3 regions of the Sphingomonas sp. CFBP 13728 genome follow, and region 3 is predicted to be linked to each of the others. Evidence: riboswitches for the same ligand, from Rfam matches in the RefSeq annotation. Region 3 holds a riboswitch; each other region holds the start of a gene.
The links. A riboswitch is a leader RNA that binds a small molecule or an ion and turns the genes downstream of it on or off. The one in region 3 is predicted to bind cobalamin.

Region 1 (10,214 bases), 1.4 Mb from region 3:
GCGTGCGTTCGGCTGGGCGGCGGCACGCACCGACGATATCGCCAATCTGATCCCTGCACGGATCAGTGGCGCGCTGCTCTGCATCGCCGCCGGTGGCGGCTGGCGAACGATGCTGCGGGACGCCTCGAAGCATACCTCGCCCAATGCCGGCTGGCCCGAGGCAGCGATGGCCGGCGCGCTCGACCTGCGCCTGGCTGGGCCGATCGCCTATGATGGCCTCGTCGCCGACAAGCCCTATATCGGCAACGGCCGCGTCGACGTATCGGTGGCGGACCTCACTGACGCGCTCGGCATCTATCGCCGAGCCTGCATCCTTCTCCTCGTTATCGCCGGAGCGATCGCATGGCTGCTCTGATGTTGCAGGGAACCGGCTCGGACGTCGGCAAGTCGGTGCTGGTCGCGGGACTCTGCCGTGCGTTCGCCAATCGTGGGCTGTCGGTCCGCCCGTTCAAGCCGCAGAACATGTCGAACAACGCCGCCGTCACCGCCGATGGTGGCGAGATCGGGCGTGCGCAGGCGACTCAGGCGATCGCCTGCCGGGTAGAGCCCAGCGTCGACATGAACCCGGTGCTGCTGAAGCCGCAGGGCGACCGCACCTCGCAACTGATCGTCCGCGGGCGGGTCCGAGGCACGCTTGCCGCGGCGCGCTGGCGCGAGGGGCGCGCCGGCTTGCTGGTCGACGTCCTCGACAGCTTCGAGCGCCTGTCGGCAGGCTGCGATCTGGTCGTCGTCGAGGGCGCGGGCAGCCCCGCCGAGATCAACCTGCGCGACGGCGATATCGCCAATATGGGTTTCGCGCGCGCCGCCGACATCCCCGTCATCCTGGTCGGCGACATCGATCGTGGCGGCGTCATTGCGTCGCTGGTCGGTACGCGCGCGGTGATCGATCCAGCCGACGCGGCGATGATCCACGGCTTCCTGATCAACAAATTCCGCGGCGATCCTGCGCTCTTCGACGATGGCTATCGCGCGATCGAGGCGCGCAGTGGATGGCGCGGCTACGGCGTCGTGCCGTGGCTCGCCGACGCCGGCCGGTTGCCGAGCGAGGACGCGGTGATCCTCGAACGCTCCGCCATGTCGACGGGGCGCCGGGTGACGATCGCCTGCCCGATCACGCCACGGATCGCCAATTTCGACGATCTCGATCCGCTCCGGCTCGAACCCGGCGTATCGCTGCTGATGATACCGCCCGGCACCGCGATCCCCGATGTCGACATGATCATCCTCGCCGGATCGAAGGCGACGATCCCCGATCTCGCCTTCGTGCGCGCAGAAGGCTGGGACATCGACATCCGCGCGCATCATCGTCGCGGCAAGCCTGTGCTCGGGCTCTGCGGCGGCTATCAGATGCTCGGACGCAGCATCGCCGACCCGCACGGGATCGAGGGCCCGGCGGGCACCGTAGAAGGGCTGGGATTACTCGACATCGACACGATCCTAACCGCGACGAAGACGCTCGAACGCGTCGAGGGCATCGCGGGCGGTGCGCGGTTCGCAGGCTATGAGATGCACATGGGCGAAACCCATGGCGCCGGCTTGGCCCAGCCCGTTGGCCATCGCGCGGACGGCAGCCCGGAGGGTGCGATCAGCGCGGACGGGCTTGTCGCCGGCAGCTACGTCCACGGCCTGCTGGCGCTCGCCGAACAGCGCGCGGTCTGGCTCGCCAGGATCGGCGTCGATGCGGTCGGGCCCGATCACGGCGCCTCGATCGACGCGGCGCTCGACGCGATCGCAGCTACGCTCGAACGCCACCTCGATCTCGACGCGATGCTGGCGTTAGCGCAGCGTGCCGGTCATGCCGCCACCAATGGCTAGCGCGAGCAGCACCCCGGTCTCGACGATCTCGATCCCGGCGCCATAGGCATCGCCGGTTACGCCGCCGAGCGTCCGCCGCAACCACGCCGCGACGCCTAGCAACAGGAACGGAACGCTCACCAGCGCCGGAGCCATCACGGCCGCCAACGCCAGCACCAGTCCCCAGCCAATGAGGTCCTGCCGCCGCACCGCACCCGCGATCGCCGCCCCCAGGCCGCCCGCCCGGATCGGCGGCAACATCCTGGCCCAGGCGAGCGGCCCCATCCGCGCTGCACACGGCACCAGGATGACGACCCACCAGCCTGCCATCCCGACCGCATGCAGCAGCACCAGCTTGGCGATCATCTGGCTGACGATCGCGACGACGCCGAAGCTGCCGATATGCGGATCCGCCATCACGGCGAGCAACCGCGTCCGATCGCCGTGCGCCGCGCCCAAGCCGTCGGCGAGGTCGGCCAGTCCATCGAGATGCAGGGCGCCGGTGATCGCGACCCACGTCAGTAGCGCGGCGAAGGCGCCCGTCCACGGATCGATCAGCGCGCCAAGCCATCCGGCCACCGCGACCAGCACGCCAACCGCCAACCCGACAATCGGGTAGAAGCGTATCGCTTCGGCAAAACCGCTCGGCCCGACGGTCACGCGCGGCATCGGCAGGCGCGTCAGGAAACCGAACGCAACGATCAACCGCCTCATGTCGCGAGCCCGACGATCTGGACGGTCCGCTCGTCTTCAGGCCAAATCCGGAGCGACACGAGCGACGCGTAGGGCAGGTCGAACGCCCAAATCTGTCGTCGATCGAACCCGCACACATCCGCGAGCGCCGCGCGGATCGCGCCGCCATGCGTGACGACCAGCGTCGCCGCCGGGGGCACGTCGGCAAGCGCATCGTGCACGCGGCCTTGAAGCGCAGACCAGCACTCCCCGCCCGGTGGAGGCGCCGCGTCCGGATCGTCATAAAACTGCGCCAACGCCGTCGGGTCGACCTCCGCGGGCTCGAGCCCATCCCAGGCCCCGAAATCTAGTTCGCGCCACCGCGGGTCGACTTCGACCTCGATCGTCCGACAGGCCGCGATCGCCCGCGCACAGTCGCGAGTCCGGGCGAGGTCCGACGTCACGATGCGGGCGACGTCGAGCGTCGCCGCCCGTGCCAGACAGGCGGCAATGCCCTTATCCGTGACCGGTGCGTCGGTCCGGCCGAGCAGCAGCCCTTCTCGTGCCGGTGCGCCATGCCGCATCAGGTACAGCATGTGCGAGCCGGTCACGCGATCGAGACCCCCGCCTCGGCAAAGGTCGCCATTTCATCATGTGCCGCCAGCGCCGCGCGAACGAGCAAGGTCGCAGTCGCCGCGCCGCTTCCCTCGCCGAGCCGCATGCCCAGCGACAACAGGGGGTCGAGACCCAATGCCCGCAACAGGCGCGCATGACCCGGCTCGGCCGACACGTGGCCGGCAAGACAATGCGCGAGGATATCCGGGCACGCAGCGGCGATCGGCGCGACCGCGGCACAGCATATGAAGCCGTCCAGCATGACGGGTACGCCAGCGAGGCGCGCCGCGAGGACCGCGCCAGCGATCGCCGCAAGTTCACGACCGCCAAGCCTGCGTAGCGTCTCGAACGGGGTGGTCAGTGCGTCCCGGTGCAGCGCCAGCCCGGCCTCCACGGTCGCGATCTTGCGGGCCATGCCGTCGTCGTCGACTCCGGTACCGGGCCCGACCCAGTCGCGTGCCGAGCCATCGAAGCTGGCGAGGCACAGCGCGGCGGCCGAGGTCGAGTTGCCGATCCCCATTTCGCCGAGCACGATCAGATCGGGCGCGTCCGCAACGACGGCCGCGCCCGCGTTGATCGCGGCGAGACATTCCTCCTCCGACATCGCCGGGGCGACGGTGAAATCGATAGTCGGCCGGTCGAGGTCGAGCGGGACGACTCTGAGATCGAGCCCCGCCGCGCGCGACAGTGCGTTGATCGCCGCGCCGCCATGTTCGAAATTGGCCACCATCTGCGCGGTGACGGAGGCCGGAAACGCACTGACGCCGCGGTCAACGATGCCGTGATTACCCGCGAAGATCACCACCCGGCCGCGATCGAGCCGCGGGCGTTCGTGGCCCTGCCAGCCGGCCATGAAGACGGCAATATCTTCCAACCGCCCGAGCGAACCCGGCGGTTTGGTCAATTGCCCCTGACGCGACACCGCCGCCGATCGAGCGGCTTCGTCCGGCTGCGGCAACGCGCGCAAGGATGACAGAAATGCCCCGGCCGTCGGAAAAAACGTCATTCCACGACGAACCCGGCAGGCGGCGTGCGCGTGATGAAGTGGCCCTTCACCCCCTGCGGCCATTGCTTGAACGGCACCTGCCCGAACGCGCTCTCGCCGTAGAGCCGCGCGTAATCGAGGATCGCGCGCGCGGCGTCTTCGGTGGGCTCGAACCGGCCGAGCACATAGCCGACCTTAGCAGGTGCGCGCAGATGGATCGTGCAGAAATCCTGGCAGGCGAACAGACACGGCATCTCCTGCACAGCGACGTCGGCATAGGCCGGGTCGCTCGCCTGAACCGCCTTCAGTGCGCTGACGAGCCGTGCGCCGCCGCGCTGGCCCTGCTCGTCGTCGCGGGCATCGGTGGAATGGCGACACGTGTTGCACGCGACCACCGCGACGCCGTCTTCGACCGGCTTCAGCATGTCCGACCTCGGACGATCTCAAAATGATGTGAACTTGGCATAGAAACCCCTTCGGACAGTCGATCCCGCACCACGCGAAGGGCGAAGGCGCATGCCTCCAGCCTCCGCGCGACGCGAAGCGATGTCGTCGCTCGGGGTGTTACCCGTCCGTTCGGCGCACCCTGGCCGGACGAAAGACGACCGCGACGGGCAGGTCTCCTGGCTCGCGGGTCAACGCCGTCCGCACCGCCTTCTCGGGAACATCCCAATGGCATGAGGCACGATGGCTCGCCGCGTACAGTTGCAAGGGCAGCCGGGTGTTTCCCGTTCCCATTTTCATCCCCCTCCGCGCGAGCATCGGGGGAACCTGTCGCGGAGGGAGCGATAGGCGGGAGGAAGACACGGCGCAAGACACGGCTACGTCGGTTAGAAGTCCGCCAGCCGTCCCCACGCCCTCCCGTCATCCTGACGAAAGTCAGGACCCAGGGTAACGGGCGGTGGCCTTCGTGGCTCTGGATCCTGACTTTCGTCAGGATGACGGACGGTGGTTGTTTTGGGCCGCACAGTACGGAGCCGCCTAGAACTCCACCCCCGCCTGCGCCTTCACTCCCGACCGGAACGGATGCTTCACCTGCGTCATCTCGGTTACAAGGTCCGCCATCTCGATCAGCGCGTCCGGCGCGTTCCGCCCGGTCGCCACGACATGTGTCATCTCGGGCTTCGCGGCCAAAACCGCAAGAACCTCGTCGACCGGCAGATACTCATACCGCAACACGATGTTCAGCTCGTCCGCCACCACCATCGCATAGGACGGATCCGCAACCATCCGCTTCACCTCGTCCCAAGCCTCCCGCGCCACCGCGATATCGCGCGCGCGATCCTGCGTGTCCCAGGTGAACCCCTCCCCCATCGGCTTGAACTCGCACAGCGCGGGGAACGCGTCGAACACCGCCTTCTCACCGGTCGTCATCGCGCCCTTGACGAACTGCACCACGCCGACCTTCCGCCCATGCCCGATCATCCGCACCGCCATGCCGAACGCGGCGGTCGACTTGCCCTTGCCCTTGCCGGTGTGGACGATGATCAGCCCCTTTTCGATCGTCTTGCTGGCGACAATCTTATCGTGGACCTCCTTGCGCTTGGCGCTCTTGGCATTCTGTTCTTCGTCGGTCCGCATGATTAAGTCCTCTCGTGCACCCGATGGCGGATCGCGCCGCGCGGCGCTAGAGCGACCGACATGCTCCGCATCACCGACCTCAAGCTGCCGCTCAACCACGCTGACGAAGCGCTCCCCGCCGCAATCCGCGACCGCCTGCGCGTCACCCCGCGCGACCTGATCCGCTACACCATCGCGAGACGCGCGCACGATGCCCGCGACAAGATGGACATCCAGCTCGTCTATTCGGTCGACGTCACGCTGAAGAACGAGGACACCGTCCTCACGCGTTTCCGCAAGGATCGCCATGTCCAGCGTACCCCCGACACGGGATATCGCTTCGTCACCAAGGGCGGCCCGAGCTACACCGGCCCACGTCCGGTGGTGGTCGGCGCGGGCCCCTGCGGGCTGTTCGCCGGCCTGATCCTCGCGCAGATGGGCTTCCGCCCAATCATCCTCGACCGCGGCAAAGTCGTCCGCGAGCGCACCAAGGATACCTGGGGTCTCTGGCGCAAAAGCGTCCTCAACCCCGAATCGAACGTCCAGTTCGGCGAAGGCGGCGCCGGCACCTTCTCCGACGGCAAGCTCTGGAGCCAGATCAAGGACCCGCGCCACTTAGGCCGGAAGGTCCTGACCGAGTTCGTCAAAGCCGGCGCGCCGCCCGAAATCCTCACCGAAGCGCACCCGCATATCGGCACCTTTCGCCTCGTCACGATGGTCGAGAGCATGCGCGAGACGATAGAGGCGCTCGGCGGGGAATACCGCTTCTCGACCCGCGTCGACGGTCTCGACATCGTCGAGGAGGCCGGCACCCGCCAGCTCCGCGGTCTCCATCTCAGCACCGGCGACTATCTCGAAGCCGACCACGTCGTCTTCGCGGTCGGCCACAGCGCGCGCGACACGTTCGAGATGCTGCATGCCAAGGGCGTCCATGTCGAGGCCAAGCCGTTCTCGATCGGCGTCCGCATCGAGCACCCGCAATCTTGGATCGACGAAGCCCGGTTCGGGCCGTGCGCCGGCCACCCGGATCTCGGCGCGGCAGCGTACAGCCTGTCGCACCACTGCAAGAACGGGCGGACCGTCTACAGCTTCTGCATGTGCCCGGGCGGCACCGTCGTCGCCGCGACCTCCGAGGAAGGCCGCGTCGCGACCAACGGCATGAGCCAATATTCGCGCAACGAACGCAACGCGAACTCGGGGATCGTGATCGGCATCGACCCCGAGCGCGACTATCCCGGCCACCCGCTCGCCGGGATCGAGCTGCAACGCCATTGGGAATCGCGGGCGTATGTCGCCGGCGGCTCGAACTACAAGGCGCCTGCGCAACGCATCGGCGACCTGCTCGCAGGGCGCGCGTCGACCGCGCTCGGGTCGGTGATCCCGTCGTACAAGCCGGGCGTCCACATGACCGATCTTTCGGAGTGTCTGCCGGAGTTCGCGATCACGGCGTTGCGCGAGGCTTTGCCGGCGTTTGGGCGTGAGATTCCGGGCTACGACCATCCTGATGCGGTACTTACGGGTGTCGAGACGCGCACTTCGTCGCCGGTAAGGATCACGCGAGGCGACGATTTCGTCAGCCTCAACACCGCCGGCCTGTTCCCGGCGGGCGAAGGCGCAGGCTATGCGGGGGGGATCCTGTCCGCGGCGGTTGACGGGATCAAGGTCGCGGAAGCGGTTGCGTCGAGCCTTACGGCGTAACGGACTCTAGCTTGTTCCCCCGCGGAGGCGGGGGCCAAGAAGCAACGAATACCTGCGTTCGTTACCCGGGGCTCCCGCCTTCGCGGGAGAACAGAGGGTTGTGACAACTGATTTTAGGGGTCTGCGGGGACCAGTTTCTACACCACCACCCCGGCGGAGGCCGGGGCCCAGTTGGGGGACGCTGCTGACCTAAAGGCAAACCGCCGTAAGCTTGACCTTGCCAATTGCACCCCGGCCTTCGCCGGGGCGGTGCAGAAGTCGATGGCGACCACCTTGGCTCCAGAAGCGTATGAGGGAAACGCCACTCCACTGACCAAACTGACAAGCGTTCGGAACGACGTTAGTCGATGTGCAGCGCCGCGCCCACCCCTCACTTCCGCCTCTGCGGCCCCGTCTCGATCAACCACGCCCGCGGCAGTCCGGTCGGCTTAGCCACCCCATCCAACCGCCGCGCGCTCACCAGCGCGACCCGCTTTAGGATCATCTGGTCCTTGAACGCGTCCATCCCGCCACCAGTCGGCTTGGCAAGGATGCGCTTGACCACGTCCATCCCCGCGACGACATGCCCGAACGCCGCATAACCCGGATAGCCCGCGCGCGCGTCCATCGCTGGCGCCGGCCCGACCGTGATGAAGAAATTCCCGCCAGCCGATGCCGGCGTCATTCCCCGCGCCATCGAGATCGTCGCGTCGAGATGCTTGATACCCGTCATCGCGGTGGTCTCGAGCGGAAACGGCGGTAGTATCCGTCGCGCGTCGGTGCGTATGCCCGCCTGGATGAAGCCAAGCTTCGGCGCGGATTTCTGGCGGCTCGCGCGGTAGAAATCGGTGCCGTCGAACCGGCCGTCATCGACATAAGCGAGGAAATTCGCGGTCGTCTTCGGTGCGTGGCGGGCGTCGAGCGCCAGCAGGATCGGGCCCTCCGACGTGACTAGGCGCACGCGAACAAGGCCCGGCTTCGGTCCCGGTTCGGTGCGCTGTACCGACCGCCTTGCTGGCTGCGCCGTTCCTGCCGTGGCCAAGGCCGCAAGGGCTACGAAGCCCATCATCAAACGCCGCATTTCGATCACTCACGCCTTTACCGGTTGGGGCCGGCTACCTGTCCGTTTGCGGCGAGGCAAGCGCGGGGGGTATCTAGTGACGTGGAGTAAACCGGTGATCACCGTTGGTACCAACGTCAGTTTGCACCGCTCAGCATGCACCAGCGAGCGCTTCGGCTTAGTTCCATTCGTCCGAGTAGGCTCCTCCCCGGCGGAGGCCGGGGCCCAGTGGGAAACGTCGGTGATGTAGGTTTGCGCTTTGTCACTCAGGCCATGCCAACTGGGCCCCGACCTTCGCCGGGGTGGTGTACCTGTGGGCAGTTCGTCTTAAACTTTCTTGCGCGCAGGGTAGCTCGTAGAGCCGAATCACACCGCTACGACCACAATCGCCCCGCCCTCAAACATAGCGCGGAATCGGCCCCACCTGCGGCGTCTGGTCCGGCAGGTCCACCATCGTCTCGTCGACGAAGCACCAGCCCCAGCCCTCCGGCGGGTCATAGCCCTCGATGATCGGATGCCGCGTCGCGTGGAAGTGTGCGGTCGCGTGGCGGTGCGGGGAGTCGTCGCAACAGCCGACATGACCGCATTCCCGGCACAGCCGCAGATGCACCCATTCGCTGCCGATCCGGAGGCACTCCTCGCACCCCTTCGCGCTCGGCGTTACGTCCCGGATCGTCTCCATGTGCGTGCAGCCGTAGCTCATTCCGCGTGCCTTTCCGCCATGTCGGCCAAAACCGTGTGGATCTGCGCGACCACCGCCGCGCCTTCGCCAACCGCCGCCGCGACGCGCTTGGTCGATCCGGCGCGCACGTCGCCGATCGCGAACACGCCCGCGCGGCTCGTCTGCAACGGCAACGCAGCGGCGCCGGTGACGATGAACCCCTTCTCGTCCGTATCGACGCAGCCCTTCAGCCAACCCGCATTGGGGTCCGCGCCGATGAACAGGAACAGGTGTCGCATCGCGCACCGCGTCTCCACGCCGTCGCTGCGTTGGCGGAAGATTGCCCCGGTCAGCCCGGTCGCGCGCTCGCCCTCCAGCCCGACGATCTCGGTGCCGACGCGGATCGTCACGTTGGGCAGCGCCGCGATCCGGTCGATCAAATATTTCGACATCGTCGCGGCCAGCGGGCGGCGGACGATCAGGTGCAGATGCTTCACGCGCGGCGCAAGGAACACCACCGCCTGCCCGGCCGAGTTGCCGCCGCCAACCAGCGCGACCTCCTCGCCCTCGCACAACCGCGCCTCGATCGGCGATGCCCAATAGGATACGCCGGCGCCCTCAAACTCCGCCAAGTCCGGGATGTCGGGCCGCCGATACCGCGCGCCAGACGCGACGATTACCGTCCGCGACTGGACGCGCCGATCGCCCGGCAGTTCGAGCGCGAGCGGGTCGCCCGCGGGGCGATCCTCGTCGCAATCGAGATGCTCGACGGTCAACGGGATCGCGATCTCCGCCCCGAACTTGAGCGCCTGGTTGAAGGCACGCCCGGCCAGTGCCTGCCCCGAGATACCGGTCGGAAACCCCAGATAATTCTCGATCCTAGCCGACGCCCCCGCCTGCCCGCCGATCGCACGCTCGTCGAGCACGATCACCGACAGTCCCTCCGACGCCGCATACACCGCCGCCGCTAGCCCCGCCGGCCCTGCACCGACGATCGCGACGTCATACACGGTGTTTGGATCAAGCTCGGGCGTGATCCCGAGGCAGGCCGCGACCTCGATATCCGACGGTCTTTTGAGCACCGTACCGTTGGGACAAACCACGAGCGGCAGATCGCTCGACGCGACGCCGGTCCGCTCGACCAGTGCACGGCTTTCGTCGTCCGATGCCGCATCGAGAACGATGTTCGG
Region 2 (10,214 bases), 1.2 Mb from region 3:
GGCCCGCCGAGCATCCGCGTATAAGCGAGCGTCACGTTGTGCCGCGCCGTGATCCGCCGCGTCCACTTGTTGTATTCCGCCCCCAGCACGCCTTCCTGCGTCAGGAAGTTCGGCCAGGTCCGCGTCATCCCCCAGGGGTGCGTCGCGCCGTGCAGGTCGAGCAGCAGGTGATGCCGCGCGGTCGCCTCGGCGAGGCGGTGATAATAGGCGATCATCTCCTGGTCGTCGCGGTCCATGAAATCGACCTTGATGCCCTTGATCCCCCACGCCTCGACCTGCGCGAGGATACGCTCCATGTCGGTATCGAGCAGCTTCCAGTGGATCCAAACGATCAACCCGACGCCGCGCTTGCGGCCATAGTCGACCAGCGCGGGCAGGTTCACGGCGGCGATCGGCCTGGTCGGGTCGGCACCCGGATTGAGCGTACCGCCGTCGCCGCTGTTCACATACCAGCCGTCGTCGATCATCATGTACGGCAGCGTCATCGACTGCGCGAAATCGATATAGCCACGGGTCGTCGCGTCGTTGGTGCCCGCCTTGGGCACGCTCGCCAGGATCGGCCCGGACCACCAGTCCCACGCGGTCTTGCCGGGCTTCACCCAGCTGAAATCCCCCTTCGGCGCGGGGTTGAGGCTGGTGAGCAGCGTGTTCTCGATCAGCGTGCCGGGGTTCGCGCCGACCATGATAATCCGCCACGGCGACCGGATGCCGGTCCCGACGTCCGCCTTCACCGCGATCCCCGGCTCGTCGATCCGCCGCGACAGCTTGGTGTCGACGCCGAGCGCGCCGGTTTCGGTGCCGGTCAGGTACATCGTCGGCCATCCGGTCACGTCGGCCTCCGCGAAGGCCAGCGTCGGCCCGCCCTCGCCGGTGCGGCACACCAGCGGCAGTTCGTACAGATTGTGCCGACGGATCGTCGACGCCTTCACCGGATCATATTCGCCCTCATGGCTGGTCCCGAAGGTGCCGAGGTTCAGCCCGGTGCAGTCATAGTCCGCGGGGAAGGCGACCTGCGTCAGTTCATTGACGATCCGCAGCGACGTCAGGTTCGGCTGCGTCGGCACGACATAGCGCAGCGCCGTCCCGGTGTCGTACGCACGGATGACCACGTCGAGCCGTCGCGCCTTGCCATCGGCCTCGGCGAGATGGACGACGATCTCGTTATAGCGCTCCGCGACCGACGACGTCTTGCCCGCGCGCAAGGTGTAGCGATCCTCGCCGCGCCGCCGGTCGACGCCGGTCACCTTCAACCCGTTAGACAGCTTGGCGTACCGCTCGAACTCGAGCCCCAGCGTCGAGGGCGCCACGACTTCGCGACCGGCCACGGCGACCCGGTAGGTCGGTTGCGCCGCGGCGTTGGTCCCGAGCGTAACGGCGATCCGGCCATCGGGCGAAACGACGGATTGCGCCACGGCGGGCGTCGCCCCGAGCACCGCCGCGACGAATACCAGCGCCTTCATCGTACCATCCCTCCTGCAACGTTCCACCCACGCAGCGCGACATGCGCGGCGGAAGCCTTGGCCGTTGGATAGCGGATCTCGACGGTGCGTACGTCACCCGGCAGCAAGGATACGTAGTTGTCGCTGAAATAGGCGGGCAGGACCTGCGTGCCGTCGGCGTTCATCACCGTCAGCTTGGTCTCGATCGCGGGTGTCGCGCTGGTATTGCGCAACGTCACAATGGTCACCGTGTCCGCGCCGTCGACCCGCGTCGCCGAGGCCGTGTCGAGCGTCACCGCCGCGAGACCGTTCAGCGCCTGGAACTGCGCGTCGTTCGCCGCCTGCCAGTAGAAGTTGGTCGACAACAGCTTGCCCGCCGCATCGCTCGCCTCCAGCCGGACGAGCGCGACGCCGTTCGCGGTCGCCGCCTTGGGATCCAGCATGAACGCATCGCTCGCCGCCTCACCGGTAGCGGTGATCGTCGCGGATTTCTCGGCGATCGTCCGGTTGTCGAGCCCGACCACCTTCGCCTTCACCGTGACGCCGCGCAGAGACGCCAGCCCGTTATTGACCAGCAGGACCTTCCAGTCGGGCAGGTTCATCTGGACATGGACCGGCTCGGACGCCTTCTTCACGCCGTAGAACGAGGCCTGCGTGTCATAGTCCGAACTGAAGATGTTCCACGCCGACGACGGCCAGGTGGGCTGCGTCATCCACAGCATCCGCCCGCTATGCTCCGTCCACAGCTTCGCGTTCATCCCCTCGAAGATCGCGCGGTACGATTCATACTGCATCATCTGCGCCTTGCGCTCGAAATCCTCGAGGCTGGTGCCGGGGCCGAAGCGCGTGGCGAGCACGTCCATATACGTCTTCACCGCGCCGTTCCCGGTCTGGTGCCAGTCGTGATACGCCCACGCATCGCTGATCGGCCATTGATCGGCCGGTGCCATCGCGCGCTTCCACGCCTCCAGCGTCGGCAGCGACGGGGTGCCGCTCTCGACCGAGAAACCCTTGGCATGCTCGGTGAAATACTCGACCGGCGGACGCCAGTTATACGGCCCGGAGTTCTGCAGGTTCACCCGGTTGGACGACCCCATGTACAGCCGCGTGCCGTCCTCCTTGTCGATCAGCGTCTCCAGCGCCTCGTTGAGAATCGGCTGGGGCACGCCCTCGTTGCGGCCGAACCACACGACGATCGACGGGTGGTTGCGGTATCGCTTCACGACGTCGGTCGCGTTGGTCATGAACAACGCCGGGTCCTGCGCCTCGATGTTGTAATCCTGCGTCGATTCCCAGAAATCGTTGAGGATCATCAGGCCGTATTCGTCCGCGAGATCGTAGAACGTGTCTTCGGTGTTCTGTCCGACCCAGTTGCGGATGATGTTGAGATGCGCGTCCCTGTGCAACTTGAAGAACGGCTCGAGCCGCGTCCGGTCGACGCGCTTCATGAAGTCGTCCATGCCGATATTGCCGCAACGCGCCGCGATCTTCACGCCGTTGACGCGGATCACCAGATACGGCGTCAGGCCGTCCTGATCCTTGATCCGGGTGACCGCAGGCGATGTCTCGGCGCCCGGCACGAGGCTCGCGGCCCAGCCATTGGCGACCTTGCGGATGCCGGTATGCGAGCCGTCGACGATCCGCTCGCCGCGCTGCCGGGCCTTCGACAGGTCGATGCCGACCCGTTCGAGGTCGCCGTCCTTGTCCATCAGCGAAATGTCGTACGTGACCTGCCGGATGCCGAAGCGGACGTGCTTGGTGTCGCTCGCCGCGCCGTCCACCGACGCGGTCAGGGTCAGGTCGTGCAGGGCAGGGGCGCCGTAGCCGTTCGGCCACCAGAGCTTCGGATTGCGCACCAGCAACTGCGGGAAGTCCGCAGGCTTCAGCACGACGTTGGCGGTCTGGCCCGGCGCGAGCGTCACCTGCTTCTCGACGACGACGTCGTCGAATGCCGCGCGGACGGTGGTTCTCACCGGTCCCGCGGAATGGTTCGCGACGGGTACGCCGATCTCGACTGCCGCGACGCTGTTGTCCGCCCTGGGCAAGGTCGTCACGACCTGCGCATCGCCTAGCGTCGCGATCCCCGTCGCGGTCAGGGTCACGCCGCGCCACATGCCGATGTTGCGGTCGCGGATGCTCGGGATCCAGTCCCACCCCTCGGTCGCCACGAAGGTCGGGCCGTCGAGCATCATCATGCCGCCATTCTCGCCGACGCCCGACGTCAGCGACTCTTCCTGCGCGATCCCCGGATGCGGCGGCGGCGACACCTTTACCGCGACCGCGTTGCGGCCGGGCAGCAGCTTGCCGGTCACGTCGAACCGGCCGCGCACGAACGCACCCTTCATCGTGCCGATCGGCGCGCCGTTCAGCCACACCTCCGCGCTATAGTTCACGCCGTCGAAATTGAGCATCTGTCGCTTGCCCGCGGTCGCGGCGGGCGCGTCGAACTCGGTGCGGTACCAGTAATCCTGTTTCGCGAGGCTTTCGGGGATCGTCATGTTGTTCAAACCGAACGCAGGGTCGGCATAGACACCGCGATCCACCATCGTCGTCAGTACCGTGCCAGGCACCGTCGCAACGTACCAGTTCGACGCATCGAACCCCGCACGGCTGAGCGTGGCACCGGGTGCGGTCACCTTCGGCGCTTCGGCCAGCCGCCAGCCGGCGACCGTCCAGGCGCCGGCATGCAGCGGCGCGATCGCGGGTTCGGTCGGGAGTGGCTTGGCGACGGGCGCGGGGAAGGGGGCCTTCGACACCGGCCGGGTCCAGGCATCCTGTGGGGTGGTCTGGCCGAGCGATTGACGCACCTGAACCGGCCATGCCGGGCTCGCATCCTGATAGACGATCGACGCGCCTGGCTTGGTCGTGGCAAGCGCCTTCACCGCGCCCGCGTCGAGCGTACGCGCCTCCATCGCAAAGCCCGCAACCCGCCCGCCGAACGGCGCGATCGTCGCGACCGATGGCACGGGCGCCGTGGTCATCCGGCGCTGCGCGACCTGGCGCCCATCGACGTACAGGCGCGCCTGACCCTGCTCGACCGTCGCCGCGACGTGATGCCAGCCGCCGGCCGCGATCCGCGACGGCGCGATCACCGTGCCGGCTTCGGTGATGAGGCTCGGGCGGCCCTTGTCGAGCGCGAGATACCGGCGCGGTCCGTTCGCGATATCGCCGAACCCCGCCACCGGGACGATGCCGTCGCGGATCGTCCGGGGTTCGATCCACCCCGACAGCGTCCAGCTCGGCGCGTCTATCGGGCTGGCGCTATCGCCACCGATCGCCGTCTTGAGGCTGTCGCCACCAGCAGGCGCCGCGACGTTGAACGGACCATAGCTCTGGGCCGACGCGGCGGTCGCACAGCAGAACGCCACCATGGAAATCGTGCCCGCGAACATCCGCTTGCCCATAATCATCCTCCCGTGCGCGGAATCTGACGATGCTCCGCGATTGACGATCAACATGACGCGGTGTCGCGAAAAAGCCAAATTGAATTACGAATTGTTTCAGATCGGTCGGGGCGTCCGCGATCACGCTTGGCCGAGGCGCATATTGGCAGCGCTGCGAAAGCAGGATACCCAACCGGGCGGGCAGCGGATCAACGCCGCCTGCATGATCGCGTCGGTGCCCCTCGGGGCTTGATTGGGAATGCGGTGCGGTCGGGTTCGCCCTGCCAATGCCGCGGCTGTCCCTGCAACTGTAAGCGGCGAGCGAGACGCACGGGCCCTTCGACTGGAGGGCAGCCACTGGGCCGAAGAGCCTGGGAAGGCGTGGCGTGGAGCTTTGACCCGTGAGCCAGGAGACCTGCCGGCGTCTGGTCGCTCTTGTCCCGGTCCAGGGGGTGGCCGAGGCACGGTGAACGCCGTCTGAGCGACGACACGCGCGGCAGGGGCCGCACGGCGACGCGCGTCGGCCGCTCATGGCGTCCGGTCTTCGCGTGTCCCGGCCGCTTGCGGCAGGCCCCCGTCCTCGTCGGACGCCGGGGAGTTCTGCATGACGACTGCGACGATAGAGAGAACGATCGAGAGACCGACGCGCGCCGCCACCCGCAAGCGGATCGGCTGGATGTTCGCAGGCCTGGTCGTTGCCAACATCGCCGCCTGGGGCTGGGCGTTCTCGCTGTTCCACGCGCAACCGCTGATGCTGGGCACCGCGCTGCTCGCCTGGGGCCTGGGTCTGCGCCACGCGGTGGATGCGGATCACATCGCCGCGATCGACAACGTGACGCGCAAGCTCATGCAGGACGGCCAGCGCCCGATCGCGGTCGGCTTCTGGTTCGCGATCGGTCATTCGGGGATCGTGCTGATCGCCGCTGTCGCGATCGCGCTCACCGCCAGCGCGCTGTCGCAGTTCGAGGCGTTCAAACAGGTCGGCGGCGTCATCGCGACCGTCATTTCCGCCGTCTTCCTGTTCACGATCGCGGCGATGAACCTGATCATCCTGCGATCGGTCTGGCGGACCTTCGGCCACGTCCGCGGCGGCGGCACCTATGTCGAGGAGGATCTCGACCTGCTGCTCGGCAACCGCGGCCTGCTCGCACGGCTGTTCCGGCCGATGTTCCGGCTGGTCACGCGGAGCTGGCACATGGCGCCGCTCGGCTTCCTCTTCGGGCTGGGCTTCGACACCGCCACCGAGGTTGCGATCCTCGGCCTCTCCGCCAGCCAGGCCGCCGACGGCCTGTCGATCGGCACCGTGCTCGTGCTGCCGGTGCTGTTCGCGACCGGTATGGCGCTGGTCGATACCGCGGACGGGGTCGTCATGCTCGGCGCGTATGAATGGGCGTTCGTGAAGCCGATCCGCAAACTCTATTACAACATCACCATCACGCTGATCTCGGCGATCGTCGCGATCGCGATCGGCGGGATCGAGACGCTCGCGCTGCTCGGATCGAAGCTGGGGCTGACCGGCGGCATCTGGGATCTGGCGGAGGCGCTCGGCGAGAACTTCAACGGCCTCGGCTTCGCGATCATCGGGCTGTTCGTGCTCTGCTGGGTGCTGAGCTTCGCGATCTACCGCTGGAAACGCTTCGACGAGATCGAAGTCGTGCACGGATAGCTGGCGGCGTGCCGGAAAGTCCGTTAGGTCGCCTTCGTGAGGGTCGGTTGCACCGAACCTCGTTGATCGCGCCGGTGCCCTTCGGGGCTTGAATGGGAATGCGGTGCGGAAGGGGTTCGCTCCTCCAATGCCGCGGCTGTCCCTGCAACTGTAAGCGGTGAGCGACACGCACGCGCCCTTCATGGGCAGCCACTGGGCCGACGGCCTGGGAAGGTGTGCGAGGAGCTTCGACCCGCGAGCCAGGAGACCTGCCAGCGCAACGGTCGCTCTTGCCACGATCCAGGGGGTGATCTTGGCACGGTTCTCCGTCTGAGCGACGAACACGTCCGACCGAAAGGCCGTGCGTGCGTGTGCTTCAGACGTCGAGGAAATAATCATGTCCGATCTTTCAAAGGTCCCCGTCACCATCGTCACCGGCTTCCTGGGCGCCGGCAAGACGACGCTCATCAGCCATCTTATCCGCAACGCAGGCGGGAGGCGCCTCGCGGTCGTGGTCAACGAATTCGGCACGCTCGGCATCGATGGCGACATCCTCAAGGGCTGCGCGATCCCCGATTGTCCGGCCGAGAACGTCGTGGAGCTGGCGAACGGCTGCATCTGCTGCACCGTGGCAGACGACTTCATCCCGACCGTCGAGACGTTGCTCGCGCTAAACCCGCGCCCCGATCACATCCTGATCGAGACGTCCGGCCTCGCGCTCCCGAAGCCGCTGCTGAAGGCGTTCGACTGGCCCGCGATCCGCTCGCGCATCACCGTCGACGGCGTGATCGCGCTGGCCGATGCTGAGGCGGTCGCCGCAGGTCGTTTCGCGCCTGACGTCGCTGCGCTCGATGCCCAACGCGCCGCCGACCCCAGCGTCGATCACGAGACGCCCTTGTCTGAGGTGTTCGAGGACCAGCTCGCTTGCGCCGATCTCGTGCTGCTAACCAAGATCGACCTCGCCGGCCCCGATGGCGTCGCCAAGGCGCGCGCGGTCATCGCCGCGGAGTCCGCACGGCCGCTCCCGGTGATCGACCTCACTGACGGCATCATCGACCCCCGCGTGATCCTCGGCCTCAACGCCGCCGCCGAGGACGACATCGCCAGCCGCCCCTCGCATCACGATGGCGAGGACGATCACGAGCATGACGATTTCGACAGCGTCGTCGTCGAGCTTGGCGAGATCGCCGACCCCGCCGATCTGACCGCGAAGATCGAAGCCCTCGCCCGCAGCGCCGACATCCTCCGCGTAAAGGGGTACGCCGCCGTCACCGGCAAGCCGATGCGCCTGCTCGTCCAGGCAGTAGGCGCGCGCGTCCGTACGCAATACGACCGCCCATGGCGCGCAGGCGAACCGCGTCGCACGCAACTGGTGGTGATCGCCGAGCACGACCGCATTGACGAGGCCCGCATCAAGGCCGCGCTGGACGGCTGAGTCCCACGATGCACGTAGTCTTCCGCGAGAGCCACGGGCTGGAGGAAAGCGCGGTCCCACAGGACCTCGCCCAATCCCCCGCGGATCTCGTCGTCCTCTCGTTCTCCGACGGTGACCTCGGCGCATTCGCCGCGGGCTGGAAACGTGCGGACGCAGCCGGTAGCCGATTGCCGTCGCTACGCCTCGCGAACCTGACCGCACTCCAGCACCCGCTATCGGTCGACACCTATGTCGAACAGACGCTGGCCGGCGCGAAGGGCATTTTGATCCGGCTGATCGGGGGACGCTCCTACTGGAACTACGGCCTGCAACAGGTCGAAAACCTCGCGCGGGAGAACGGCATCGCGCTAGCCGTCCTCGCAGCAGACGGTCGAATCGACAGCCGCCTCGACGCCGCCTCGACGATCCCGCTCTCGACGCTCCGCCGTTTAGCCCATCTCTGCGACACCGGCGGCGCAGTCGCGGCGCAGGCGGCACTGGCCCAGTTCGCGCTGGCCGCCGGCTGTTACGCTGGTCCCGTAACGGGCGTCCGCGCGATCGCCGATGTCGGCGGCTGGCAGCCACATGACGGCGTGACCTGCCCGGCGGCGTTTGCCCTGAACGCGACACGCCCCCGCGTACTGATCGTGTTCTACCGCTCGTATCTTACAGCCGCGGACCTCGACCCGATCGAAGCGCTTCACGCCGAACTTTCCGCGCGAGGGTTCGACGTCATCGGCCTCTTCGCACCTTCGCTCAAAGCCCCTGACGCAGCCGGCTGGCTGAGCCGCTGGGTCAAGGCACTGGAACCCGCCGCGATCGTCAACGCCACCGCCTTTTCCGCACGCGGCGTCTCCGACACCACGCCTCTCGACGGCGCGAACGTGCCCGTCTTCCAGATCGCGCTAGCCACCTCCGACCGCGCCGCCTGGGCCGGCGCCACCCGCGGCCTGTCGCCCGCCGACCTCGCCATGCACGTCGTCCTCCCCGAAGTGGACGGTCGCCTCTTCGCCGGTGTCGCCAGCTTCAAGGAGGCTGCCGCGAGGGACGGAGATCTCGAATACACGCGCCGCGAACACCGCGCCGACCCGGCCCGCATCACCGCCATCGCCGCGCGCATCGAAGCCTGGACCAGCCTCGCCAGCAAGCCCGTCGCCGACCACCGCCTCGCGATCATCCTCTCGACCTACCCCGGCAAGGCGTACCAGATGGCGCACGCCGTCGGCCTCGACGCGCTAGCCTCCACGCACGCGATCCTCGCAGACCTTAGCGAAGGGGGCTACGCGATCACGGCCGACCCAACTGACCTCGCTACCTCACGCATTCACTGGCCGCTTGCCGAGTACCGCGAAGCCCTCGCGCATCTCCCCGTAGCCCTGCGCAAGGACCTTCGGGAAACCTGGGGCGAGCCCACCGAAGACTTCATGTTCACCGCGATCGACCAGGGCGGGGCACTGGTAGCCCTTCAACCCGAACGCGGGCGAACCGAGTACCGCACGGAAGAATATCACGACCTCTCCCGCTGCCCCTGCCACGCCTATGTCGCCTTCTACCTGTGGCTCCGCTCGCGAGGCACCGACGCGCTGGTCCATGTCGGCGCGCACGGCACGCTCGAATGGCTGCCCGGCAAGTCGGTCGCGCTATCCGACAACTGCTGGCCCGAAGCGCTCACCGGTGCCATGCCCGTCATCTACCCGTTCATCGTCAACGATCCCGGCGAGGCCGCCCAAGCCAAACGCCGCATCGGTGCGGTCACGCTCGGCCACGTCCCGCCACCGCTCGAACACACGCGCACCGGCGCAGGTCTCGGCCGCCTCGAAGCGCTGCTCGACGAATTCTCCAACGCCGATGGCCTCGACCCGGCGCGCCGCGACCGCCTGCAACGCGACATCCGCGACGAAGCCACCGCCACCGGCCTCGCCGCAACGCTGGGCCTCGACGACGCGCAGTCCCAGGCCGAGGCGATCACCCGCATCGACACCTTCGTCTGCGACGTGAAGGAGAGCCAGTATGGCGACGGCCTCCACATCTACGGCCGCGGCGAACATGGCGCAGCGGAACGCGCCGGTCTCCTGTCGGCGCTCCAAGGCAAGCGCGTCGCGTCAGGCCCGTCCGGCTCTCCGTGGCGAGGCCGCGCCGACGTCCTCCCAACCGGCCGCAACCTCTACACCACCGACCCCCGCGCGGTCCCGTCGCGCGCCGCCCACACCCAAGGCATCAAGCTTGCCGATGAACTCGTCCGCCGTCATCTGCAGGATCACGGCGACTACCCCCGCACCCTCGTTGTCGACTTGTGGGCCTCCGCCACGATGCGCACCGCAGGCGAGGAGTTC
Region 3 (10,214 bases):
ACACGCCGACGACGGCGGGGTCGGCGAGCGGGTTGCGGAGATAGCCTTGCAGCACTGCCCCCGACAGGCCGAGCGTGGCGCCGAGCGCGAGGCCCAGCACCGCACGTGGCAGGCGTAACTCGATGATGATCCACCAGCGCGGGTCGCCCGAGAACCAGGCGGAGGCCGGCACCCAGACTTTCCCGCAACCGAGCGAAAGGCCGAACAGGAGGATCACAAGTACGCCGAGCGCGATGAGTTTGACCGTGCGAGTCATCATAGCGCCTCCTTGCCCATACCGACCACCGCCACCGCCACTGCCACCACCCCGGCGGAGGCCGGGGCCCAATTGGGGGACGGTCGTGACGGCGCGCGGCAATCCGTTACTTCGGCCATTCCAATTGGGCCCCGGCCTCCGCCGGGGTGGTATAGGTGCAGCATCACAGCCCCGCCCGGATCGCGGCGAGGCGTTCGAGCGCGGGCGGGATCGTCGGCCCACCGCAGTTGATCAGCACGCGCGGGAAGACGGCTTGCGGCGTGTTCGGCAGCAGGCGGCGGCGCAGTGTCGTGCCACGGCTGACGCGTTCGGAGGCGATCACGACGGCTGGCGGCTCCGTCACGATCGTCTCAGCAGAGAGCGTGCCGGTATGCGTCAAGCCGTAGGTCGCGGCGGCGTTGCGGAAGCCGACGCGCGTCATCATGTCGTTCAGCAACGTGCTCCCCCCGGTCGCGAGATCGCCGCTGATATAGAGCAACGCGCTCGGCGACCGTCCATCCTTGCTGCTCCAGCGCGCCACCGCGCGGTCGGTCTCGGCATTGATCCGCGCGCCGCCCATCGGTGCTCCGGCGGCTTCGGCAATCTGCGTGACCTGCGCCTGGCTCTCCACGATCGAGTCGGGAATGCCGACCAGCAGCGTCTTCAGCCCGGCGCGCGCGTACGCCGCCTGAGTCGCGGGCGGCGTGTAGGTGCTGGCGATGACCAGATCGGGGTGGAGCGCGATCACCTCCTCCGCGGTCCCGGCGATGCCGCGAAACCGGCGCGCGACGGCGATCGGGATCGAGGTCGCGGACGGGTCCTGCGAATAATGGCTGATCGCGGCGATCTTTGCGGGCGGCAGGATGCGGACCAGCACCGAATCCACGCACGGATTGGTCGAGACGATCCCCCCGCCTCCGCGCATCGGAGGCTGGGCACAGCCCCCGAGCAGGAGCGCGAGGAGGATCGCCCCGCGCCTCACTTCAGGCGCAACCGCACGCCGCCATAGGCCGCGCGGCCGTAATTGCCGTAGCCGGCGATCGTCTCGTACCGCGCGTCGGTCAGGTTATCGACGCGGCCATAGACCGCGAACCGCTCGCCGATCGGCAGTTCCGCTCGCACGCCGGCCAGCGCATACCCGTCGAGGCGTGTCGTGTTGGCGGCGTCGTCGAAACTGTCGCCGACCATCGTCACGGTGCCACCGACGGACAGTCCGAACGCGAACCGGTAATCGGCATCGACGCTCGCGGTCTGCTTGGGGCGGCGTGCGAGATCATTGCCGAAATTCTCCCCGATCGAGCGGTTCTCGGTGTCGATATAGCTGTAGTTCGCGGTCAGCGTCAGCGCATCCACCGGACGCAGTGCGAGCGTAAATTCGACGCCATCAGCTTCGGCACGCGCGACGTTGTCGTAGACGCCAAACGGGCGATTGGCGCAGATCGAATTGGCCGTTTCCAACTCGGTCGGGCTGCAATCGCGGAAGTCGATCTGGTTGCGCGTGCGGCGATTGAAATAGGTGACGCCGACCCGGGCACGGTTGCCGAGGAAGGCTTGCTCGACGCCGACATCGAAGTTGCGCGCGGTCTCTGGAGCGAGGAAGCCGTTCCCGTATTCGGAGAAGAGCTGGTACAAGGTTGGCGCCTTGAAGCCCTCGCCATAGCTCGCGCGGATCGTCGTGCCGGTCCGCAACGCCAGCGCGGCGTTCGCGCCAAACGTCGTGTGGCTGCCGAAATCGTCGTGATCGTCGTTGCGGATGCCGCCGGTGATCGTGAGGATGTCGAGCGGCTTGACGATCACCTGGCCGTAGACGCTGGTGATGCCGGTGTCCGCGAAGGTGAAGCCGTCGTTGAAGCGGCTGTTCTCGCGTTCGACGCCTGCGACGACGCGGACCTGATCAATCGGACGGAAGTCGCCCTGATACTCGTAGCGCTCGCTACGGCCACGGCCAATGAACGATATGTCGCCACCGGGCTTGGTGAAATTGTCGCGGTTGATGTCGGCGATCGTGAACGCCACGCGGTTGTTGAACCGACCGTCGGCGAGGTTCGCATGTAGGCCAGCATAGCCGTACAGCTCCTGCGTGGTGCCGTAGGCAAGGCTGTCCGCGACCACGAACGTCTTCGGGTCGAAACCGTCGTCGATCTCGACACGGCTGTCCGCGAAATAGCCGCGCAGGTCGAGGCCGATGCCCGGCGCGAACTCGACGCTGACCCGCCCGGTTGCGCCATATTGGCGATAGCCGTCGCGCTCGGTGCCGCTGGCTGCGGACGAGATACCGTCGGTGCGCAGATATCCGCCGGTCAGCGATCCGGACACCGGCCCCGACTTGCCCGACACGCCCGCGCTCGCGAACACGCTGTCGGCATAGCCGTACTCGGCGTTGGCGCGCGCTTGGACGCCTTCGGTCGGCGCGGCGGTAATGATGTTGACGACGCCGCCGATCGCCTGGCTGCCCCAAGGCACCGAGTTCGGGCCGCGCAGAATCTCGATCCGCTCGACCGAGCTCGACAGGAGATTGCCGAAGTTGAAGCCGCCGCCGGTCGACGACGGATCGTTGACGCGCACGCCGTCGATCACAACGAGCGTCTGGTCCGCCTCGGCACCGCGGATGCGGACGCTGGTCAGCGCGCCGACCGTGCCGTTGCGCGTGACCGTAACGCCCGGCGTGGTCGCGAGCAGGTCGGATACGACGGTGGTCTGGCGGCGCTCGATCTCTGCGCGGTCGATCACGGTCACGGCTTGGCCGATCTCGCTCAGCGGTTGCGCAGCGCGGGTCGCGGTGACGACGAGCTCGGGGGCATCGGGGTCGGGAATGTCCTGTGCGTAGGCGGGCGCGGCGATCGCCGCGGCACTCAGGAGAAGGAAGAATTTCGTCATCGGCTGCGTCCTAAACGGAACCGCCAGCGACCATTCGCCGGGCGGCCAGACGTCTCTCGCTCGAGGAAACCCGGCTATACCGGAGCACTCGTCCGCACCGGACACCCGCCCGCGCAGTGGATCGACCGTGACAGGCAGGTCTCCTGGCTTCCGGGTCGCCGCGCCCACCCCGCCTTCCCAAGTCGAAACCCAGTGGCATATCGGGGTGGCCGCTATCCGGTCACAGTTGCGGGTACAGCGCCGGTCTTGCGGACATATCCGCGCACCGACTTCCCTTTTGATCCCGTCGCCGGGAACCCTTCACGAGTGCGGCATTAGTCGTGCGCCAGACACGGGTCAACGCGGGGCCTATCCCGACCCCGCCAAGAGAAGTCGCATTGCTAGGGTAGGCGCGCTGACCGGCTATCGCACCACCCCGGCGGAGGCCGGGGCCCAATTGGGGAGCGGCGATAACGGAGCGCGGTGGGTCGTTATTGCCACCTTTCCAATTGGGCCCCGGCCTCCGCCGGGGTGGTGGTTCTTACCAAACGAAACGCTCCCCGACATTGCTCTCTCGCGAAGGCGGGATCCCAGTCTGGGTCCCCGCCTTCGCGGGGAAACATGCTGTCTTCGTTTTCCTTGGCAGGGAGCATATCACCGAAGCCCGTAGCGCAGCCCCACCCAGATCGTTCGCGGCGTGGCGCGCTCGACGATGTTCGCGCCGCTGATCCCTGCCTCGACGCGCTCGTTGAACAAATTCTCCCCGCGCACCTCGGCGACCAGCGAGCGCAGGATCGGCAACGCCGCATACGCGTCCAGCGTCGTCGCCGGATCGAGCACCCGCGTGTTCTGGTCGTCATCGAACTGCCGGCCAATATGCCGCACCGTCAGCGACAGCGCCGCCGCGTCGTGTCGCCAGTCGATCGTCCCCGACACCTGGTCGCGCGGGGTCTGCGCCGGACGCAAACCGTCCAGAGCAGCCGTAATCCCCGACCCCTCGACCTTCGAATTCGTGTGCGACCACGATGCCTGCAGGCCCAACGGACCCGGGCGATACGACGCATCCAGCTCGAACCCATGCGCGCGGATCGCGTCGAGGTTCTGGCGAACGCGGTAGGTCGTCACCCCCGGCAACACCTGCGGCGGGTTGGTCGTCGTGACGTTGGCCACCGCATCCTTCAGCCGGTTGTAGAAATAGGTCGCGGCGATGCTCACGCCCGGCGCTGGCGTCAGCGTGACCCCGCCCTCGACCCCGGTCAGCCGCTCCGGCGACAACAGCGCGTTCGCCGCAGTGGCATCGTTCCCGACGCGGAATGGTCGATACAGTTCGTTGAGCGTCGGCAATCGCCACCCGCGATACCCGGCCGCCCGCAACGTGATCGCCTCGACCGGCTGATACGCTACGCCCGCCCGGCCGGTCGTCTCGCTGCCATCGCGATCCGCATAGCGCAGGTTGGTCAATGCCGCGCCGCCTGCCAGCGGCCGTTCGGACAGATAGCCACCGTCGATCGACCACCAGTCGACCCGGCCACCCAGGCTGAACGTGAAGTCGCCCGCGACAAGGCTCCCATCCGCGAACACGCCCGTCGTCGTCGTGCTCCCGCCGGCCTCGCGCCGCCGCGTCGGCACGGTATTGACGAACGTATAGAGCTCCTGAGTCTTCCCGCTGACGTCGCGAACGTCCGCGCCCAGCCGCAGCGTGATGCTCTCGCCCAGCGGCGGCGCGATCTCGATCCGTCCGCCAAGCCCCGTCGCCGGCGTATTATACTGGTTCAGCGACTGGATCGCGGTCGTCCGCGCGGCATTGATGCTGTTGAAGCTGCTCGCGAACGCCCGCGTCTGCAGATACACCAGCGCCGAATACCCCCAGCGACCGCGCCCGACCAGCCGGACACTCGCATCCGCGCCTTCGCTCTTGTTGTCGGTAAAGTTGCTCCCCCGGTCGCGCCGATCGGTGAACGCGCTCGCGTTCATCTGCAATTCGGTCTTCGCACCGATCCCGATGACGGTCCGCAGCGAGCCCGACGCCTGCTCGTACGGCGCGGCGCGATCGACGATTCCCCGGCTCTCCTCGACGGTCGGCGTGAAGCCGTCCCCCCGCGCGTAAGCTCCGGACAAGGTCGCAAACCCAGACCCGCGCACCAGTGCCGCAGACCCCTGGGCATCGACCGAATCCCGGCTGCCATACGCAACGTTGCCCTGGAAAGGCGCCGCTTGGTCCGGCGTCGCGCTTTCGAGCTCGACCGTCCCGGCCAGCGCGCCCGGCCCCTGATACCCGCTACCGCCGCCGCGCGTCACGCGGATGCGCCCGAGCCGTCCCGTCGCATAGGCCGGAAATGCGACCCAGCCGCCGAACGGATCCGCCTGCGGCACGCCGTCGAAGATCAGCAGCGCGCGACTGGAGGCATTGCCGCCGATCCCGCGCAGCGAAATGCCCTGGCTCGTCGGGTTGGCGCTGCGCGAGTCCGACCGGCGGAACTGCTGGAGCCCGGCGACATCGGCCAGCACGCTCTCCAGCCGATTGCTCGCATTCGCCTGGATCCGGGCGCGATCGATCGTGACGACCGAATAGGCGCGATCGCCGGGCGCATCCCCAAGCCCGCGCCCGGTAACGACGATCTCGGCCGGCTGGTCAGTCGCGACACTTGTCTGCGCAACCGCGCTCCCGGACGAGATCAACACGAAGGCGAGCGTAGAGAATGAGATACGGATCATTACCACCGCATGGCAGCTTTTCCGCCCGCCCGGAATACACCTCCGACGTCAGGCCGCGCGAAGCTTCGCCGCGTTGCGCGCAATCGCCGCCGCACCCGCCAGAACCGCTGCATCCTCGACGAACCCCGTCGGCGTCTGGCCGTACTGCGACATTGCCGCCATCCGCGCGCGCCAGCCGGGATAGGACGCCGCGACCGCGGTGAGCCCGCCAACCGCTGCACCGATCCACCGTTGCCGCCGCGGGACGAGCGAAGCCCCCGCGATCGCCGACGTGACGAACCGCGCGGCCAGCCCGATCGCGACGATCCGGTCGGGCGCGGTCTTCTGCTTGTCCCCCGCCATCTCGCCGATCGCGAGCGCCAGCGCACCCGCCGCGACGATGGGATGCGACAGCAGCTTCGGCGCACCATTGTCGGCAGGCAGTTCGTCGCGAGCGGCGGCGATGGCGACCGCGGCGAGCGGCGTCATCGCGCGCTGGCCACCGACGAGGCCCATCAGGAAGGATGCGAGCATGATGATCTCCGAAAACAGGTTCGAGCGCATCAACGCGTGCAAGCTCAACCGGGGTCCGCCGTTAGGACCGACGAGCGATCCCTTTGATTCAGCACGGAAACCTGGACGCATGTCGGTCGTTCATCGCGGTATCTCCCCAAAGCTTCAGGACACAGATCGATGAGATTCGATGGTAAGGTCATAGTGATCACCGGCGCCGCCTCCGGCATCGGCGAAGGCGCCGCGCGTCGTTTCGCCGCGGAAGGCGCGACGCTCGTACTCGGCGACAAGGACACGGACGGCCTCGCGAAGGTCGCCGCCAGCCTCGACGGCACGACCGTCGGAACGCTCGAAACCGACGTCTCCGACATGACCGCCTGCGAGGCGCTGGTGGCACACGCGATCGACAAGTTCGGCCGCATCGACGTGCTCGTCAACGATGCCGGCGTCGACCATCTCGGCAAGCTCGACGAGGGCGACCTCTCCGAATTCACCAAGGTCATCGAAACCGACCTCTACGGCGTCGTCCACATGAGCCGCGCCGCGATCGCCACGTTGCGCGCGAACAAGGGCTGCATCGTCAACGTCTCGTCGGTGTCCGGCCTCGGCGGCGACTGGAACCACAGCTTCTACTGCGCCGCCAAGGGCGCGGTGACCAACTTCACCCGCGCGCTCGCGATGGACGAGGCGAAGCACGGCGTCCGTGTCAACGCGGTCAACCCGTCGCTGACCTACACCGCGCTGACCGCGGGCATGAAGGACCAGCCCGACCTGATCGCGAAGTTCGAGGAGCGCATCCCGATAGCACGCGGCGCACAGCCCGAAGACATCGCCGGCGCCATCGCGTTTTTGGCTAGCGCCGACGCGCACTATATAACCGGGGTCAACCTGCCGGTCGACGGCGGCCTGTCCGCCTCGAACGGCCAACCGGCGCTCTCCTGAGCGCGAGAGGATCACCATGACCGACTATAAGAAGACCGACGAGGCGATCGCCAAGCTCACCCCCGAGCAGTTCCACGTCACGCAGCAGAGCGGCACCGAGCGGCCGGGCACTGGCGAGTATCTCAACACGCGCGAGCCCGGTCTCTACGTCGACATCGTCTCGGGAGAGCCGCTGTTCGCGTCCGCAGACAAGTTCGATTCGCATTGCGGTTGGCCGAGCTTCACCAAGCCGATCACGCCCGAGCACGTTGCCGAACTCCACGATCGCAGCCACGGCATGGTCCGCACCGAGATCCGTTCGGCGGGTGCCGACAGCCATCTCGGCCACGTGTTCGAGGATGGCCCGCAGGACAAGGGCGGCCTGCGCTACTGCATCAACTCGGCGTCGCTGCGGTTCGTCCCGCGCGCCGAGATGGAGGCCAATGGGTATGCCGCCTATCTGCCGCAGGTCGACGCGGCAGGCTGACGATAGCACGCGATGGTGTGCCGCACGGGCACACCATCACGTTTTACTGATACTCGATTTCAGCGCCGGGTCGCGAGCTTCGCGCCCAGCGCCGTGACCAGCCCGAACACCGCATGGTTCACGCTGTGCATGCCGATCGTCTTCGCATCGGCCTGCCACTCCGGCGGCTTCACGCCGAGCAACGGCCCCGTGATCCAGTGCATCGCCGCATAGAACGCCGCGCCGAACACCAAGCCCGAGCCGACGACCGACGCTTCCTCGTCGACGGTCGCGGCATAGACCGCACCCGCCGCCGCAGACAGCAACAGGTGACCGCCCTGCGTGATCGCCTGCTCGCGCGACGACGGCAGGGCATCCGCGGCGGGCATGTCGATGCCCATCTTCTCCGCGGTCTTGCGTTCCAGCGTCACGATCTCGGACGGTTCGCCGCTCTTGCGCTCGCCCGCCATAAGCAGCGCAGTAATGCCCAGCCCGGCCACCAGGCCACCTGCGACCGCACCGGCCATACGTCGTGAATCCATCGTTTCGCTCCTGAAGTTCTGCGATCCACAACGCGCGGATGGCAAATCGGCCCACCACGTCGCGCCGCCCGATCATCTTTGCGAATCATTGGGTTAGCCGCTGGAACAGCAGCCTCTCGAGACTGTTTCGATACCAGGACCCTTCGCGTCGGCCCGCTCCACCGTGAGCTTCCACCACGAGCCCGACGCCCCGATCCGACAAGGACCATCATGCCGATCCAGACCACCGACGATCTCGCAATCACCTATGCCGATACCGGGCCGCGCGATGGCCAGCCAGTCCTGCTGATCCACGGCTGGCCCGACGACGCATCGACCTGGGACGAGGTCGCCCCCGCGCTCAATGTGGCCGGATTGCGGACCATCGTGCCAACCTTGCGCGGCTTCGGCGAAACGCGGTTCGTGCGCGATGCACCGCGCACGGGCAACAGCGCGATCCTGGCGATGGACATGATCGCGTTGATGGACGCGCTCGGGATCGAGACGTTCATGGTCGCCGGGCACGACTGGGGCTCGAACACCGCGGAGGCGCTAGCAGTCGGCTGGCCCGACCGCGTCGAGCGGATGGCGATGCTCGCGACCCCGCCCCGTCTCGGCGGCATGCCGACGCCGCCGTTCGAGCAGGCGCAGCGCCAATGGTATCACTGGTTCATGGCCACCGCGCGCGGTGCGCAGGCCGTTCGCGACGATCACAAGGGCTTCGCGCACATCCACTGGGTCAACTGGTCGCCCCCCGACTGGTTCGATGAGGCGACCTTCGCCCGCGTTGCACAATCGTTCGAGAACCCCGACTGGGCCGACGTCACGCTGCACAGCTACCGCGCGCGCTGGAACGAAGCCGAACCCGATCCACGCAGCCAGTGGCTCGAGGACAAGGTGAAGGCGACCAAGACGCTCCCGCTGCCGACAATGTATTTCCAGGGCGCGGTCGACGGCGTGAACCCGCCATCGGCGAGCACAACGGTACCGGCCAAGTTCACCGGCCCGTTCGCGTTCGTGACGCTCAACGGCGTTGGCCATTTCATCCAGCGCGAAGCCCCCGACGCGGTCGCGCGCCATCTCATCCAGCTTTTCACCGGCAATCCCGCCGACCTGTCCGACACCACCGACCGGAGCCTTATCATGTCCAAGACCAAGCCCTTTCTCGCGGGCGCTGCCGCGATCGCCGTCGTCGCCGCCGCGGCGATCGGCGTCGCCAGCGCGCAGACCGCATCGCAGACCAGCGGTCGCCCGCTCACCCAGGTCGCGCAGTTCGATCACCAAGCGACCGGCGTCGCCGTCACCGCCGACGGCCGTCGCTTCGTCAACTTCCCCCGCTGGACCGACGACGCGCCGATCTCGGTCGCCGAAGTGATGAAGGACGGCTCGCTCAAGGCCTATCCGGACGCCAAGTGGAACAGCTGGCGCAACGCGAAGTCGGCGGAAATGCCGGTCGGCGATTACTTCGTCTGTGTGCAGTCGATCGTGCCCGACGGCCACGGCAACCTGTGGGTGCTCGATCCCGGCGCGCCGGGTAACGAGAAGATCCTCGAGGGCGCACCCAAGCTGGTCAAGATCGACCTCGCCACCAACCGCGTGACCAAGGTCATCAAGGTGCCGCTCGACGTCGCGTTGCAGGGCACCTACCTCAACGACATCCGCTTTTCGCCCGACGGCAAGACCGGCTACATCACCGATTCCGGGACGCGTGGCGCGATCATCGTCATCGATCTCGAAACCGGCAAGGGCTTCCGCGCGCTCGACGGCCACGGCTCGACGCAGATCGACAAGACCGTGAAGGTGATGACCGACGGCAAGCCGCTCGTCCGCCCCGACGGTCGCCAGCCCGCCTTCGCCGCGGATGGCATCGCAATCTCCAACGACGGCAAGACGCTCTATTACCAGGCGCTCACCGGCAAGACGCTCTACTCGATCGACACCACGCTGCTGCGTGACGGCGTCAGCGAGGCGACGCGGGCCGCGGGCGTGAAGACCGTCGCGCAGACGC

Region 1: another riboswitch for cobalamin. It lies ahead of IFT67_RS00455 (DUF1636 domain-containing protein); the one in region 3 lies ahead of IFT67_RS06735 (TonB-dependent receptor plug domain-containing protein).
Region 2: another riboswitch for cobalamin. It lies ahead of IFT67_RS01105 (HoxN/HupN/NixA family nickel/cobalt transporter); the one in region 3 lies ahead of IFT67_RS06735 (TonB-dependent receptor plug domain-containing protein).

What each region holds. Positions count from the first base shown of each region.
Region 1 is NZ_JACYUS010000001.1:109,058-119,271, reverse strand. It holds gene cbiB (adenosylcobinamide-phosphate synthase CbiB) at 1-355, shown strand, start outside; gene IFT67_RS00475 (cobyric acid synthase) at 343-1,815, shown strand; gene cobS (adenosylcobinamide-GDP ribazoletransferase) at 1,777-2,508, opposite strand; gene IFT67_RS00465 (histidine phosphatase family protein) at 2,505-3,077, opposite strand; gene cobT (nicotinate-nucleotide--dimethylbenzimidazole phosphoribosyltransferase) at 3,074-4,087, opposite strand; gene IFT67_RS00455 (DUF1636 domain-containing protein) at 4,084-4,491, opposite strand; cobalamin riboswitch at 4,663-4,856, opposite strand; gene cobO (cob(I)yrinic acid a,c-diamide adenosyltransferase) at 5,048-5,647, opposite strand; gene IFT67_RS00445 (NAD(P)/FAD-dependent oxidoreductase) at 5,708-7,324, shown strand; gene IFT67_RS00440 (peptidylprolyl isomerase) at 7,695-8,384, opposite strand; gene IFT67_RS00435 (UBP-type zinc finger domain-containing protein) at 8,761-9,066, opposite strand; gene IFT67_RS00430 (FAD-dependent oxidoreductase) at 9,063-10,214, opposite strand, start outside.
Region 2 is NZ_JACYUS010000001.1:253,523-263,736, reverse strand. It holds gene IFT67_RS01120 (glycoside hydrolase family 97 protein) at 1-1,460, opposite strand, end outside; gene IFT67_RS01115 (glycosyl hydrolase 2 galactose-binding domain-containing protein) at 1,457-4,843, opposite strand; gene IFT67_RS01110 (hypothetical protein) at 4,884-5,075, shown strand; cobalamin riboswitch at 5,041-5,259, shown strand; gene IFT67_RS01105 (HoxN/HupN/NixA family nickel/cobalt transporter) at 5,427-6,488, shown strand; cobalamin riboswitch at 6,544-6,758, shown strand; gene cobW (cobalamin biosynthesis protein CobW) at 6,865-7,902, shown strand; gene cobN (cobaltochelatase subunit CobN) at 7,911-10,214, shown strand, end outside.
Region 3 is NZ_JACYUS010000001.1:1,493,388-1,503,601, forward strand. It holds gene IFT67_RS06725 (FecCD family ABC transporter permease) at 1-256, opposite strand, end outside; gene IFT67_RS06730 (ABC transporter substrate-binding protein) at 420-1,160, opposite strand; gene IFT67_RS06735 (TonB-dependent receptor plug domain-containing protein) at 1,214-3,112, opposite strand; cobalamin riboswitch at 3,229-3,428, opposite strand; gene IFT67_RS06740 (TonB-dependent receptor) at 3,746-5,806, opposite strand; gene IFT67_RS06745 (DUF4126 domain-containing protein) at 5,855-6,319, opposite strand; gene budC (meso-2,3-butanediol dehydrogenase) at 6,479-7,240, shown strand; gene msrB (peptide-methionine (R)-S-oxide reductase MsrB) at 7,257-7,706, shown strand; gene IFT67_RS06760 (hypothetical protein) at 7,766-8,227, opposite strand; gene IFT67_RS06765 (L-dopachrome tautomerase-related protein) at 8,438-10,214, shown strand, end outside.